3 regions of the Pseudoalteromonas sp. SG45-5 genome follow, and region 2 is predicted to be linked to each of the others. Evidence: predicted binding sites of a transcription regulator. Region 2 holds the regulator's gene; each other region holds the start of a gene.
What was found. Region 2 encodes sigma-54, which starts transcription at its own class of promoters, with help from an activator protein. Its sites were predicted from a motif close to GTTGGCACGNNNNTNGNNT; they were not measured.
Positions count from the first base shown of each region.

Region 1 (4,273 bases), on a different contig from region 2:
TGCAACATCGCCAGCATCATCAGAAACCAACTCCATAATTAACACACCATCCATACAACAATATGTTTCTGGAACTCGTACACCCGCATTAGCTAAACGTGATAAGGCATCAATTTCAGCATTTTGCCAAATCTCTTCCTCTAACTGTCGACCATAGCTTGAACGCTTCCCCATAGCACGGGCTTGGCGACCACCACGAACTTTTCGCCCTTCTTGGTACTGGGCTGCTTTTTTAAAACTACGTTTAACAGCATCTTTATAAACTTTAGCGCAACGAATATGCTCGCCACAGCGAACAACAAAAACATCGGCTTCTTTGCCGCTCATTAATCGGCTGATAACCTCATCAATTAAACCATCATCAACGAGAGGTTGTAGGCGTTTTGGTATTTTCACAGGTTCCCTGCTATATAGGATTGGTTATTAATCATTATTGTATCGAGTATGCTCTATGTATTTAAATGTGACTTAAACAGGATATCATCTTTGAGAATTTAAGAAATAATTAACAGTAAAAGTGATTCAAAAAATTATCACATAACAATCTGTTTATTATAAGACTAAGACAGATTTAAGACTGAAAAAAATAGTTTAGTTAATTAGCTTTTACCTCAAAACTTGTGTCAAATTTAATCAGCAACATCAATACGCCTTAGCTGTAAAGTTTATATCTTGTTAGGACGTGTTGACCTTTGTGGATTGAAATTCATTCAATCTATGGGCGATTTAATCGCGGCGTGAGGTTTGTATAATCAAGACTGATTAAATCTGAAACGATTTTTTCAAGAGAGCGACTCTCACCAAACTTAGCAAGTTCAACTAATATATTTTGACTAAAGACTTTACTCATCAACTGAAAGTCATACTTGGATAGGGCAATATTTTTCATAAGCAACTAAGTAAAAAACACTCCATTTAATTTACTCTTTTAGAAGAGTATCTCAATAGATAAAATAAATTAGGTAATTATTGCATCATTTCAAATTCATTAATATTATTAAAAGTAGCACAGGGTATTTTCTGTTAGTAGGTATTTACTTGGAAAGTTTGTAAAAGTGGTGGCCCCTCCCAGACTCGAACTGGGGACCTAACGATTATGAGTCGTGTGCTCTAACCAACTGAGCTAAGGGGCCAACTTTATATAACTGAAACAGTTAATTTTGAAACGTTTAATCACCTGAGTGACTAAAGTGGACTGCAGTATAAAAACTTTTTAGGGGCTTGTCACTACCAAAAACATTTATTTTAACAATCAGTAAGCTAACTGCTTAAATAGTAAACTTTCGGTGGGTGTAAATATTAAATTTACAAAACTTAGAGCGAACGGTGAAGGTGTGGACTGATTAAAATTACGACCCGCTAATAAATTCAATTTACCTCTAAACTTAAAAATCGTCATTTTCAAGTCACAGCGACTTATACAGCGGGTTGAACAGTATTATTTTTTAGCAATAATATAAATTGCATGTATCAGTCCTGGGAAATAGCCTAACAAGGTTAGTAAAATATTTAACCAAAAATGTAAACCTAAGCCTACCTGTAAAAACACACCCAGCGGCGGCAATAAAACAGATAATATTATACGAATGATATCCACGATAAAACTCCATTTAAATTAAGTATTAATACCAATTTCATTAAAAATATGACCTTCTATTACATTAAATAGCTCACTGATTTAATGTAATTGGTATAAAAAACGTAAAACCCAGCAATGCTGGGTTTTAGCTGTACTGTGTTATTCAGCAACGATAGTTAACTCATCAACTACGTCACGAACATCTTCAGCATTTTTAGCAATTTTAACTGCTAGCTGTTTTTCAGCTTCAGATTCTACAGAACCATTAAGGGTTACTATACCGTTGTCGGTATCAACGTCAATATCGGTTCCGCCCACTTCTGAGTCAAACAGGAAGCGCGTTGTGATTACTGTGGTGATTTTAGCGTCAGTTAAGTCGTTATCATCATCGTTCATCATGTTTTTGTCTGTGTGTTTAGCATCCATGTTTTTAACAACAGTAAGGCTGTTGTCAACACCAGATACGCCGTCTAGGCTAAGTACAAGTTCTTCTGCTAGCTCTTTTTCTACTTCGCTATCAACTTTACCTGTAAGTACTACCTTGCCATTTTTTACATCTGTATTAATGTCAAAGTTGTTTAGATTAGTGTTCATAAGAAGAACTGTTTCTGCCTTACCATCAATCCAAGCATCTTTACTTTCGTTTTCCCAGCTGTTTGCTTGGGCACTCATAGCCGTAGAACCAAGAACTAAAGCCGCGATAATAGATTTGTTAAATGTTTTCATAATCTTTCTCCTTTTGATTAAAGACACTTTTATTAATGCGAACTTTAGGCCAACTTTATTTAATATTAAAAATCAATAAGTTAAGCTTAATGCTGATAATAATTTGATTATGGCTATGCCAGTATTTACAGACTTATCGGTAAAACTTTCTCAAATAGTAAAATTAGCTAGATAATTGCTGTTTTGGTTAATCTATCGTTAATATAACGAAATAAAAAAACGAGTTAAAAATTAACCCATTGATAATTAAAGTACTTATAAGTGGTATGTGATTTGCAATCAAACTAACAAGAGCAGCATCAATAGCGAATATAATAAGGAATGCCCATGTCTGTAAAAGTTGAAGACCGTCCAATAGAGCAAGTGCGCGAACAAGTCATTGATCAATTAATTTATAATTACAGTCATGGAATTATTTCTGTTGATGCATTTGAAAGGCGCTTAGATAAAGCGATGGATGCATCTAATAACGAAGCCCTACTCGCCTTAGTAGAAGATTTAACACTTAATACCGATCAGCAATACAAAGCCGAAAAACAATCGCAGTTCACACCACACTACAGTGCACAGCAAAACAGTGATGATGACTTTACGCTACGCAGCATCTTGGGCTCTAACGAGCGAAGTGGCCAATGGGTTGTGCCAAAAAATATTTATCTAAGCAATTTTATGGGTTCGGTGGTACTTGATTTTACTGACGCTATTTTTGCTCATCAAAATGTGACTATTCACGTTAATTGTATTTTTGGCAGCGATGAAATTTACGTACCGGAGCATGTAAACGTAGTGTCTAAAATGTTTTGTATTTTAAGTAGCCTTGAAAATAAATCGATATCGCTCAATAAGCGCCAAGGACCCACTATTCATATTGAAGGAAGAGCAGTGTTAGGCTCTGTTGAAGTAAAAATTAAACGCACCATAAAAGAAAAATTTATAAGTTTTGCTAATGAGCTAAAAACCCAGCTGGGAGCTGGTAATAATCGTCAATAATATTGAGTATGTTTAAGCACCGTAATTTACGGTGCTTAGTATAAAGCTACAAATCATTATTTCTTTCACTGGGGATATCACTTAAATACTCGACAAACTCTACTTCAAAACCCGCCGGATCAACAAAGTAGACGTTTTTTCTAAATGGGTTGTCACTGCCATCCTTACTTATTACAAAGCCTGCTTTATTTAAACGTATTATTACCTCATCTAGGTTATTAGTTACATAAGCAAAGTGCGCAAAACCCACCTGATGACCCGATAGGTTTCTGTTTTCACCTTCACCATGATCGCTTATTGCTATGTAATGGGTGTCATCGCCAAAGTGTACCCAGCGTCTGGGCTTTCCATACCAAGTACCCTCGCCTTCACTTCTAATTGACCAATTCGGAAAGACGGCTTGATAAAATTTAAGCATGCTCTCAATATTATTAGCGACTAAATTAACGTGCTCTAAATACATAATGTGTTCCTGTTTATTAATTTAGGCACACGATAAAACCTCAAGCTAACTTTAGGTAAAGTGTTATTTTTAGTTTTTTATTTTAAAAGCAGCATCCCCTCTAAATATTTTAATAAATACACTAAACTTTCAATGTTGTATAAAAAACAAACATAAGTATTTGGGGTTTATTGTTTACTTTATGTCAAAAGTCGCTAAAATACGCCGGCTGAAATATATAAACGTTCTTTTACAACCCAAAGGTAACTCCATGCATCCAATGTTAAACATTGCGGTTCGCGCTGCGCGCAACGCAGGCAAAATTTTACTTCGCGCAAGTGAAGATTTATCAAAAGTTGAAGTGCAACAAAAAGGCGCTAACGACTTAGTAACTAACATTGATAAAGAAGCCGAAGCCGTAATTCGTGACACTATTTTACAGTCTTACCCTACTCACTCTATTGTTGGTGAAGAATTAGGTGAGCATAAAGGCAAGGATGATGATTACCAATGGATTGTAGATCCTATCGATGGAA
Region 1 is NZ_JACJEM010000004.1:27,744-32,016, reverse strand. It holds gene H5119_RS01740 (PA4780 family RIO1-like protein kinase) at 1-396, opposite strand, end outside; tRNA gene H5119_RS01735 (tRNA-Ile) at 1,057-1,133, opposite strand; gene H5119_RS01730 (YqaE/Pmp3 family membrane protein) at 1,439-1,597, opposite strand; gene H5119_RS01725 (BON domain-containing protein) at 1,739-2,305, opposite strand; gene H5119_RS01720 (LiaF domain-containing protein) at 2,633-3,295, shown strand; gene H5119_RS01715 (VOC family protein) at 3,342-3,758, opposite strand; gene suhB (inositol-1-monophosphatase) at 4,009-4,273, shown strand, end outside.
Region 1: a site for sigma-54 is predicted at 2,341-2,359, ahead of H5119_RS01725 (BON domain-containing protein). Genes of this name have one in related genera too.

Region 2 (4,273 bases):
TTTTTAACGCTTGTTGGTAATGCGCAAGTATCGCAAGCTGGGCAAAAAATAAATGCAAAAAGTATTACTTACGACATAGAACAGCAATTAATTAGCGCTGAAAAAGATGAAAATTCAACGGATCGCGTTCACACAATTTTAGTGCCTATTGAAGCTAAAAAAAGTAAAACAAGCGATAAAGGCCAACCATGAGCACATTAAAAGCAGAACTATTAGCCAAAAGCTATAAAGGCCGAGAAGTTGTAAAAAACGTCGGCCTTGAAGTTAAAGCTGGCAGTATTGTTGGCTTACTTGGCCCAAACGGCGCTGGTAAAACCACCACGTTTTATATGATTGTGGGCTTAGTACCTAGCGATAAAGGAAAAATATCTATCGACGATAACGATATTACTCTTTTACCTATGCACAGTCGTGCTAGATTAGGCATAGGCTACTTACCACAAGAGTCTTCAATTTTTAGAAAGCTAACTGTTTATCAAAACTTAATGGCAATTTTAGAAACACGTAAAGAACTTAAGAAGCAGCAAAGAGAAGATACGCTAAATAATTTATTAGACGAATTTAATATTCAACATATCCGTGACAGCCAAGGTATGGCGTTATCGGGTGGTGAACGTCGCCGCGTAGAGATAGCCCGTGCATTAGCGGCTAATCCCAAGTTTATATTATTAGATGAACCGTTTGCGGGCGTTGACCCAATCTCTGTACTTGATATAAAAAAAATCATAGAACATCTCAAAAATCGTGGGATTGGTGTGTTAATTACCGATCATAACGTAAGAGAAACCCTTGATGTTTGCGAAAAAGCCTACATTGTTTCTCATGGGGAGCTGATTGCATCAGGTACTCCAGAACACGTATTAAATGACAAAACAGTACGCGATGTTTACTTAGGCGAGCAATTTAGGCTGTAACATTTACGCCATGTCTTTAAGCATCTGCTAGTATTAATTATAACAACATAAAAGGATTGTTAGAGATACATGAGGCAATCACTACAGCTGCGCATGGGCCAGCAACTTACAATGACTCCACAATTGCAACAAGCTATTCGTTTGTTGCAACTCAGTACATTGGATCTCCAGCAAGAAATACAAGAAGCGCTCGACAGCAACCCACTTTTAGAGGTTGAGGAACAAGACTATTCTGAAGACGCTGCAGGTAAAAATGAACAAAAAGCAGACACCGATGATATAACTGTTAGCGCATCTGCCGACGATGCTCCAAGCGAATACGAACAAGACAGCGGCGAAGCACTTGCTAAAGATACGGTAAGTGACGACATGGCGATGGATGTTAGCTGGGACGAGTACATGAGTGCAGCTCCAGCCTCTTCATCAGGTCCAATGCCTGAAGACGAGTCTATATACCAAGGTGCATCAACGGAAACGCTCCACGAGTATTTAATGTGGCAACTTCAACTAACGCCATTTAGCCCTACTGATGAAGCGATTGCGATTGCTATTGTGGAAGCCGTAGATGATTCAGGCATTTTAACACTAAGTTGTGAAGAGATTCTCGAAAGCTTCAACCAAGAAAACGAAGATGATAATGAAGTTGAACTTGATGAAATAGAAGCTGTTTTAAAACGCATTCAATTATTTGATCCGGTCGGTATAGCAGCGCGTAGTTTACAAGAGTGTTTGTGCATTCAACTTAATCAGTTTGATAAAGAAACACCCTATATTAATGAAACAAAAATGATTTTAACCGAGCACATAGACTTATTAGCAGCTCGCGACTATCGTACATTAATGAAAAAAACGAAGCTCAAAGAGGAAGAGCTTAAAGAAGTAATGACACTTATTCATACGCTAAACCCAAAGCCTGCAGATACGATTGTTAGGGAAGAGTCTGAGTATGTAATTCCTGATGTGTCAGTGAAAAAAATTAAAGGCCGCTGGGTTGTTGAACTAAATCCAGATAGCATGCCAAAAATTCGCGTAAACAGCCAATATGCTGCGATGTCTCGCACTGTTAAATCAAGCGGTGATAGCCAGTTTATACGCTCGCATTTACAAGAAGCTAAATGGTTTATTAAAAGCTTAGAAAGCAGAAACGATACATTATTAAAAGTAACTAACTGTATTGTTAAGCAGCAGCAAGGCTTTTTTGAACATGGTCCTGAGGCCATGAAACCTATGGTTTTAAATGATGTTGCTGAAATGGTGGAAATGCACGAATCAACTATTTCGCGTGTAACCACTCAAAAGTATATGCATACACCTCGGGGGATATTTGAGCTTAAATACTTTTTCTCAAGTCATGTAAGTACCGAAAATGGCGGTGAATGCTCATCTACAGCAATACGTGCACTTATCAGAAAATTAATCGCTGCAGAAAACTCAGCAAAACCATTGAGTGATAGCAAAATAGCGGATATATTGGCTGAGCAAGGAATTAAAGTAGCGAGACGTACAATCGCAAAATATCGCGAATCTCTGGCTATTCCACCGTCAAATCAGCGAAAAAGTCTGATTTAAGACGCAAACAAAGAGGGTAATGCTTATGCAACTAAACTTAACTGGTCGTCACGTAGAATTAACTGATTCACTAAGAGACTATATAAATACCAAATTTGCGAAGCTAGAAAGACACTCTGATCATATTAATAATGTTCATGTCATTCTTGATGTAGAAAAACTAAGCCAAAAAGCAGAAGCAACAATACATGTAAGTGGTGCTGAGTTATTTGCCTCAACTGAGCATCAAGACATGTACGCTGCCATCGATTCGCTGATTGATAAGCTCGATCGCCAAGTAATTAAACACAAAGAGAAGCTTGCTCGACACTAATATGATGAAATTAAGCTCACTTATATGCCAGGACTGCAGCAAAGCTGCGGTCCTTTTTAATAGCAAAAAAAGAATTTTAGAGCTTATCAGCGAACTTGCTCACGATAAGCTTCCGTACCTTTCTCAACAAGATATTCTTAGCGCTTTACTAAGTAGAGAAAAGCTAGGCAGTACTGGTATAGGTAGAGGCATAGCGATCCCTCACGGGCGCATGAGCGGTGCACAAGAGCCCTTAGCCTTAGTACTCGTTAGTGAAACACCTATTAGCTTTGATGCAATTGATAATCGTCCCGTTGATATTTTTGTTGCACTCATCGTACCAGATGGTGATAACCAGCAGCACTTAAAGACTCTGGCAACCATTGCTGATAAACTTAACGACAAAGAATTTTGTAAGCAATTGCGCAGTGCAAAAACGGATACCGAACTGTATCAAGTTATTGTTAAGCAATCGTGATTAATATAAAGGGTGATAAATGGAGTTAATTATCATAAGTGGCCGATCGGGTTCTGGAAAGTCGGTTGCTTTACGCGTTGTTGAAGACTTAGGTTATTATTGCGTAGATAACATTCCGTTAAATCTGTTACCTTCTTTGGTACGCAGCGTTTCTGATAACTACGATAAAATCGCAGTGAGCATTGATGTACGAAACCTTCCTAAGGAACAAGAACAGTTTAATGATATTCTTGAATACTTACCCGGTTTTGCAAAGCCTACCTTATTTTATTTAGACAGCGAAGATCAAACACTGATAAAACGTTTCTCTGAAACACGCCGCTTACATCCCCTATCGGTTGACTCACTGCCGCTTGATTTGGCAATCAAAAAAGAAAAAGAATTACTTGATGTGCTAACCACTCGAGCCGATTATATGATTGACACAAGTGACTTAAGTGTCCATCAACTTGCTGAATCTATTCGTGAAAAAATATTAGGAAAAAAAGACAAGCAGCTTATTGTCACGTTTGAATCGTTTGGTTTTAAACACGGCATCCCTAAAGAAGCAGATTATGTATTTGATGCACGCTTCTTGCCAAACCCTCACTGGGAGCCTGAGTTAAAACCGTTAAATGGCTTAGATCAACCTGTTAAAGATTATTTAGCGAGTCATAGCATAGTGCAAAAGTTCACATGGCAAATTCAAACTTTTGTACAAACATGGTTACCCCATTTAGAACGAAATAACCGCAGTTACCTAACGATTGCTATTGGCTGTACTGGTGGGCAACATCGCTCAGTGTATTTAGCACAAACAATTGGTGAAAGCTTTGCGATGACACACCCCAATGTAAAAATTCGCCACCGAGAGCAAGAGAAATAATTCTCACATAAAATAATAACCAGTTCAGCTTAGGTAGGGTAACGTATGCGCTTAGAAGATACCTTTTTAATACAAAACAAATTAGGGCTACATGCTAGAGCTGCAACTGTATTAGCTCAATTGGCCGTAAAGTTTGACGCTTCGATAACCTTGTT
Region 2 is NZ_JACJEM010000050.1:28,373-32,645, forward strand. It holds gene lptA (lipopolysaccharide transport periplasmic protein LptA) at 1-192, shown strand, start outside; gene lptB (LPS export ABC transporter ATP-binding protein) at 189-914, shown strand; gene H5119_RS15555 (RNA polymerase factor sigma-54) at 984-2,483, shown strand; gene hpf (ribosome hibernation promoting factor) at 2,509-2,796, shown strand; gene ptsN (PTS IIA-like nitrogen regulatory protein PtsN) at 2,801-3,253, shown strand; gene rapZ (RNase adapter RapZ) at 3,273-4,118, shown strand; gene H5119_RS15575 (HPr family phosphocarrier protein) at 4,164-4,273, shown strand, end outside.

Region 3 (4,273 bases), on a different contig from region 2:
CTTGTGGCTCAAACACCATTAAATGATAGCCACCAGGTTGAAATATTACACTTTCATGACCTTTAATTACTACTGAGTCAACCTTTTGCATTTTCATCATGCCATCAACGTGTGAATGCTCATGTATTTCTACACGCCCTACACCATCAATGCTCGCTTTTATTAGCGTTGCAGCTGCTTTATTGTGATTAGTAATTGTTAAATACCCTACACTTGATGTACTTGCAGGTAAAAACTCTCTAACTTGAGCATTATTTACTATAAGCTCTGCGGTATCAGCGTCATGATCATGTCCAGAATGCGCCGCCAGTGATAACGAAAAAAAACCAAACATTAATGTAGTCGCTATCGAAAAACACCATTTCATCATCATTATAATCCTTGTTAAAACATAAAATAACACGCTAAATTTAACATAGTTACTTTATAATAGTCAGTAAAATTAAGGATTAAGAAATCATTTTTTTGTTATCAGCAACTAACCAACACACTATTGCGATAAACAATAACGGCCATGCAATAATTACCGAGCCAAACAGTAAGGCTAAAATAGTACCCACTAATGCAACTACACCAGCACCAATTAACCCCATAGCTACAAGCGCAACAACAACCACTACTGCAACTATTGCTGCAAATGCACCTACCAGCTCAAGCCCTGCCCAGCTAATATCAGCAATCCAAAGCGGAAACTGCCAAGTATCAAAGTGCGTAAACGATATTAAATTAGTAAACAACAATAAATAAACAAGTACACATACGACTAAGGCTTTCATTGGATTACTCCTTAAGATATTTTTTCATCAAGGCAGCAATGTGCAATAAAATAACCTAATGCAATTGCAAACGGAAAACTCAAAAATAACAAAATAGTGACCAAACGCGTTGACCACACCGGAAAATCTAATCGATATGCCAAACCACTACACACACCCGATATTTTTTTATCAAGCGTATTTTTATACCAGCCACGTTGACGATTAAAACTATTCATAACACCCTCCTAAGCAGTTTGCTTTACGTTAGTTTTTAAGCTCGCTTTTAAACTTGCAAGCTCTGCATCAATTTTTTCATTTTTAACTAACGACTCTATTTCAGATACAGTCGAGCTTGCTGAGTCAGTGAGTTCATAAGCTTCTACTTGCGCCTCAATACCTTCAACACGTTGCTCAATTTGTTCAAAACGAGATAACGCATGCGCCACTTTATCGCTTTGTAATTGGGTATTAATTTTGTTTCTTGCAACAACAACGTTATGACGCTGTGATAATTGAGTTTGCTTAACTTTGGCTTCTGCCATTTTTTGTTGAAGACGCTCACAATCGTTTCTAATTTTTGCAATAGACTCTTGAAGGGCCACTAATTGAGTTTGCTTATTAGCAATACTTTCACTCAGTTCCTGCTTTGCAACTAATGCTGATTTAGCAAGATCATCACGCCCTTTTTCAACAGCAAGTTCAGCTTTCGTTTGCCATGTTAACAGCGTGTTTTTTTGAGTATCAATTTGGCGGTTGATTATTTTCTCTTCGCACAATAAAGCTGCTGCAGTACTACGACACTCATTCAGCGCATCTTGCATCTCGCTAAGCATTAAATTGACCAGCTTTTTAGGATCTTCTGCTTTATCAAGCATGGCAACAATGTTTGATTGAATTACATCATTTACGCGATTAAATATGCCCATGGTATTCTCCAGTTGATTTTAAATTGATTACAACAAGACGATTCCAAGAGTTGTGCCAAGTCAATTAAAATAGAAGTAAACACAATAATATCAGTAGATTAAGCAGTTTATAATCAAAATAAGAATGACTTGAAACTGAATGAAATAAAGTGTAATTAGCCAATAAAGTATGTTTTTGACTAATTTTTAGGATCAAAAAAGCCACTCGAAAGTGGCTCAATATTTAATGCTTGTGCATAACTTTATTCTGGTACAAAGCTGAGTGCCTTATCCATAACTGATAAATCAGCTTGCTTGCCATGACCGTTTTCAGAAAGGTGGCGTCTAAACCCACGTGCGCCTGGTTGTCCCTGAAAAATACCGAGCATATGGCGCGCAACATGCCAAAAGTTAGCCCCCAAGCGCATTTCTTCTTCAATGTAGTCATACATAGAACGCACTACATCATGACGAGATTGCGTATTGGCAGCATCACCATATATTTTTTCATCAACGTCATTGAGCATAAATGGATTACTGTAAGCTTCGCGGCCAATCATTACACCATCGATATGCTGTAGGTGTTCTAGGCTCTGCTCAATTGTTTTTACACCGCCATTTAGGCTTAAATCAAGCTGTGGGTAATCTTTTTTAAGCTGGTAAACACGAGGGTAATCAAGAGGTGGAACTTCACGGTTTTCTTTCGGACTTAAGCCATTGAGCCACGCTTTACGAGCATGAATAATAAAATCATCACAGCCTACTTTATGAGACGCTTCAATAAGCGCACATAAAAACTCATACGAATCTTGCTCATCAATACCAATACGCGTTTTAACGGTAACCGGAATAGTAACTTCACTTTTCATAGCTGCAACACACTCAGCAACCAATTGAGGTTCTGCCATTAAACACGCACCAAAACGGCCATTTTGAACTCGGTCTGACGGGCAACCTACATTTAAATTTATTTCGTCATAACCACGCTCACCTGCAAGCTTGGCACATTGCGCAAGTGCTTTAGGATCAGAGCCACCAAGTTGCAGCGCAACTGGGCCTTCGTGCTGATTAAAATGAAGATAGTCACCGCGACCAAATAAAATAGCCCCCGTAGTTATCATTTCGGTATAAAGCACAGTGTGCTTAGTCATCTTGCGATGAAAAGTACGACAATGGCGATCAGTCCAATCAAGCATCGGTGCCACGCTAAACCGCCTAAACCCTGTATTACTTGCTATCACTGGGCTACAGCCCTTATTTAGTGTGTTACTCATATAGTCTGAATTGCCATAAACGTAGATTCCTTACCATAACAAAGCATAGGAGAGATAGTTATTTATAAAGGAATATTTTCTAAAAGGTAAGCAGTGATAACTGAATGATTACTGCCGTCAAAATAAGAACGCTACTATACAGAAAAGTTTATTTCTTTCAAAAATAAATATCTAATATTACGCAGTTAGAGTAGCCGTTTGAGCAAGAAAATTCTGGTTTTAAATAGTGGTATAAAACATAAGTAGAACGCCACAGCGAATATTAATTTGCTGTGGCGATAGTGCAAAAGACTACTTCTTGAATTCTACTATAGTTTCGATAAGAGCACTATTATCTTGGCTTTCGCAATGTATAGGCTGAGCACCAACAAATACAATTGGTTGAGTGCTTTGCGCCCTAGCAATCAGCACCCCAAATATTTCAATTTTAGAACTAATGCCTATCTCAATATCTGTATTTGCATTCATAGTAATTGTAGCATTTTCTGCAACGCCTAAATAAGTCCCCTTTCTAAGTACAAGCTTACCTAATTTAGCAATACTTAAACCACCAGTAACGTACATGCTAGCCGAAGATTCTATAATTAGTTGTTGTGTAGCACTTACCGTAAAATCGCTACTCAATAAACTATAGCCAATAACACTCAGCTTACCTTTTATGATCACACTGCTATCAATATTACCAACGAATGCTGTAGCCCACACAATAGAACCGGTAGTGTCTAACCAAGGTTGACTAAAGTTTACTAATAAACCGAGTGCATTGTTATTTTTACGATCGTATATAAGCCTATTAATAGTGACCACGTCTGCACTTCCCCACCAGTTAAAGCGAGCATCAATATCACCAATAAAGTAGCCTTCAATGGTTTGTTGAGCATCAATATTAAAATCTATATTTCCTTCAAAAACATTATAGTTTACTAATAATAATGGATCGCTAGTGGCTGAATCATCAACAAACTTTATTGCCGTTTTATTCGCAATCAACCAAGAGTGAGTAATGCTGACATCACTGCCAACCGCAACATATACGCCAATTTCAGCTTGAGTGATACGTGTATAATTAAAGATTAATTTACTGCCTGAATGAGCATGAATACCGTACCAAAATCCATTTTTTGACTCTTCTAGGTCGATAATAGCAGGGTTTTCTGCAGTACCTTCGCTATAAAACTCACCATAAAGATTAATACGAGTTCCAATTGCTGCACGCAGCTGCGCACCAGCAGAAATACGAACTACCAACCCTTGCGGCAAATTAAAATCTGAACTTTTAAATACAATTCTCCCTGTTACTTCAAGTGTTGCAGATGCATCAATAGAAATCGTAGCT
Region 3 is NZ_JACJEM010000012.1:81,447-85,719, reverse strand. It holds gene H5119_RS05775 (copper chaperone PCu(A)C) at 1-370, opposite strand, end outside; gene H5119_RS05770 (hypothetical protein) at 450-776, opposite strand; gene H5119_RS05765 (PspC domain-containing protein) at 788-994, opposite strand; gene H5119_RS05760 (PspA/IM30 family protein) at 1,004-1,684, opposite strand; gene dusA (tRNA dihydrouridine(20/20a) synthase DusA) at 1,927-2,937, opposite strand; partial or broken gene H5119_RS05750 (hypothetical protein) at 3,229-4,273, opposite strand, start outside.
Region 3: a site for sigma-54 is predicted at 1,726-1,744, ahead of H5119_RS05760 (PspA/IM30 family protein). Genes of this name have one in related genera too.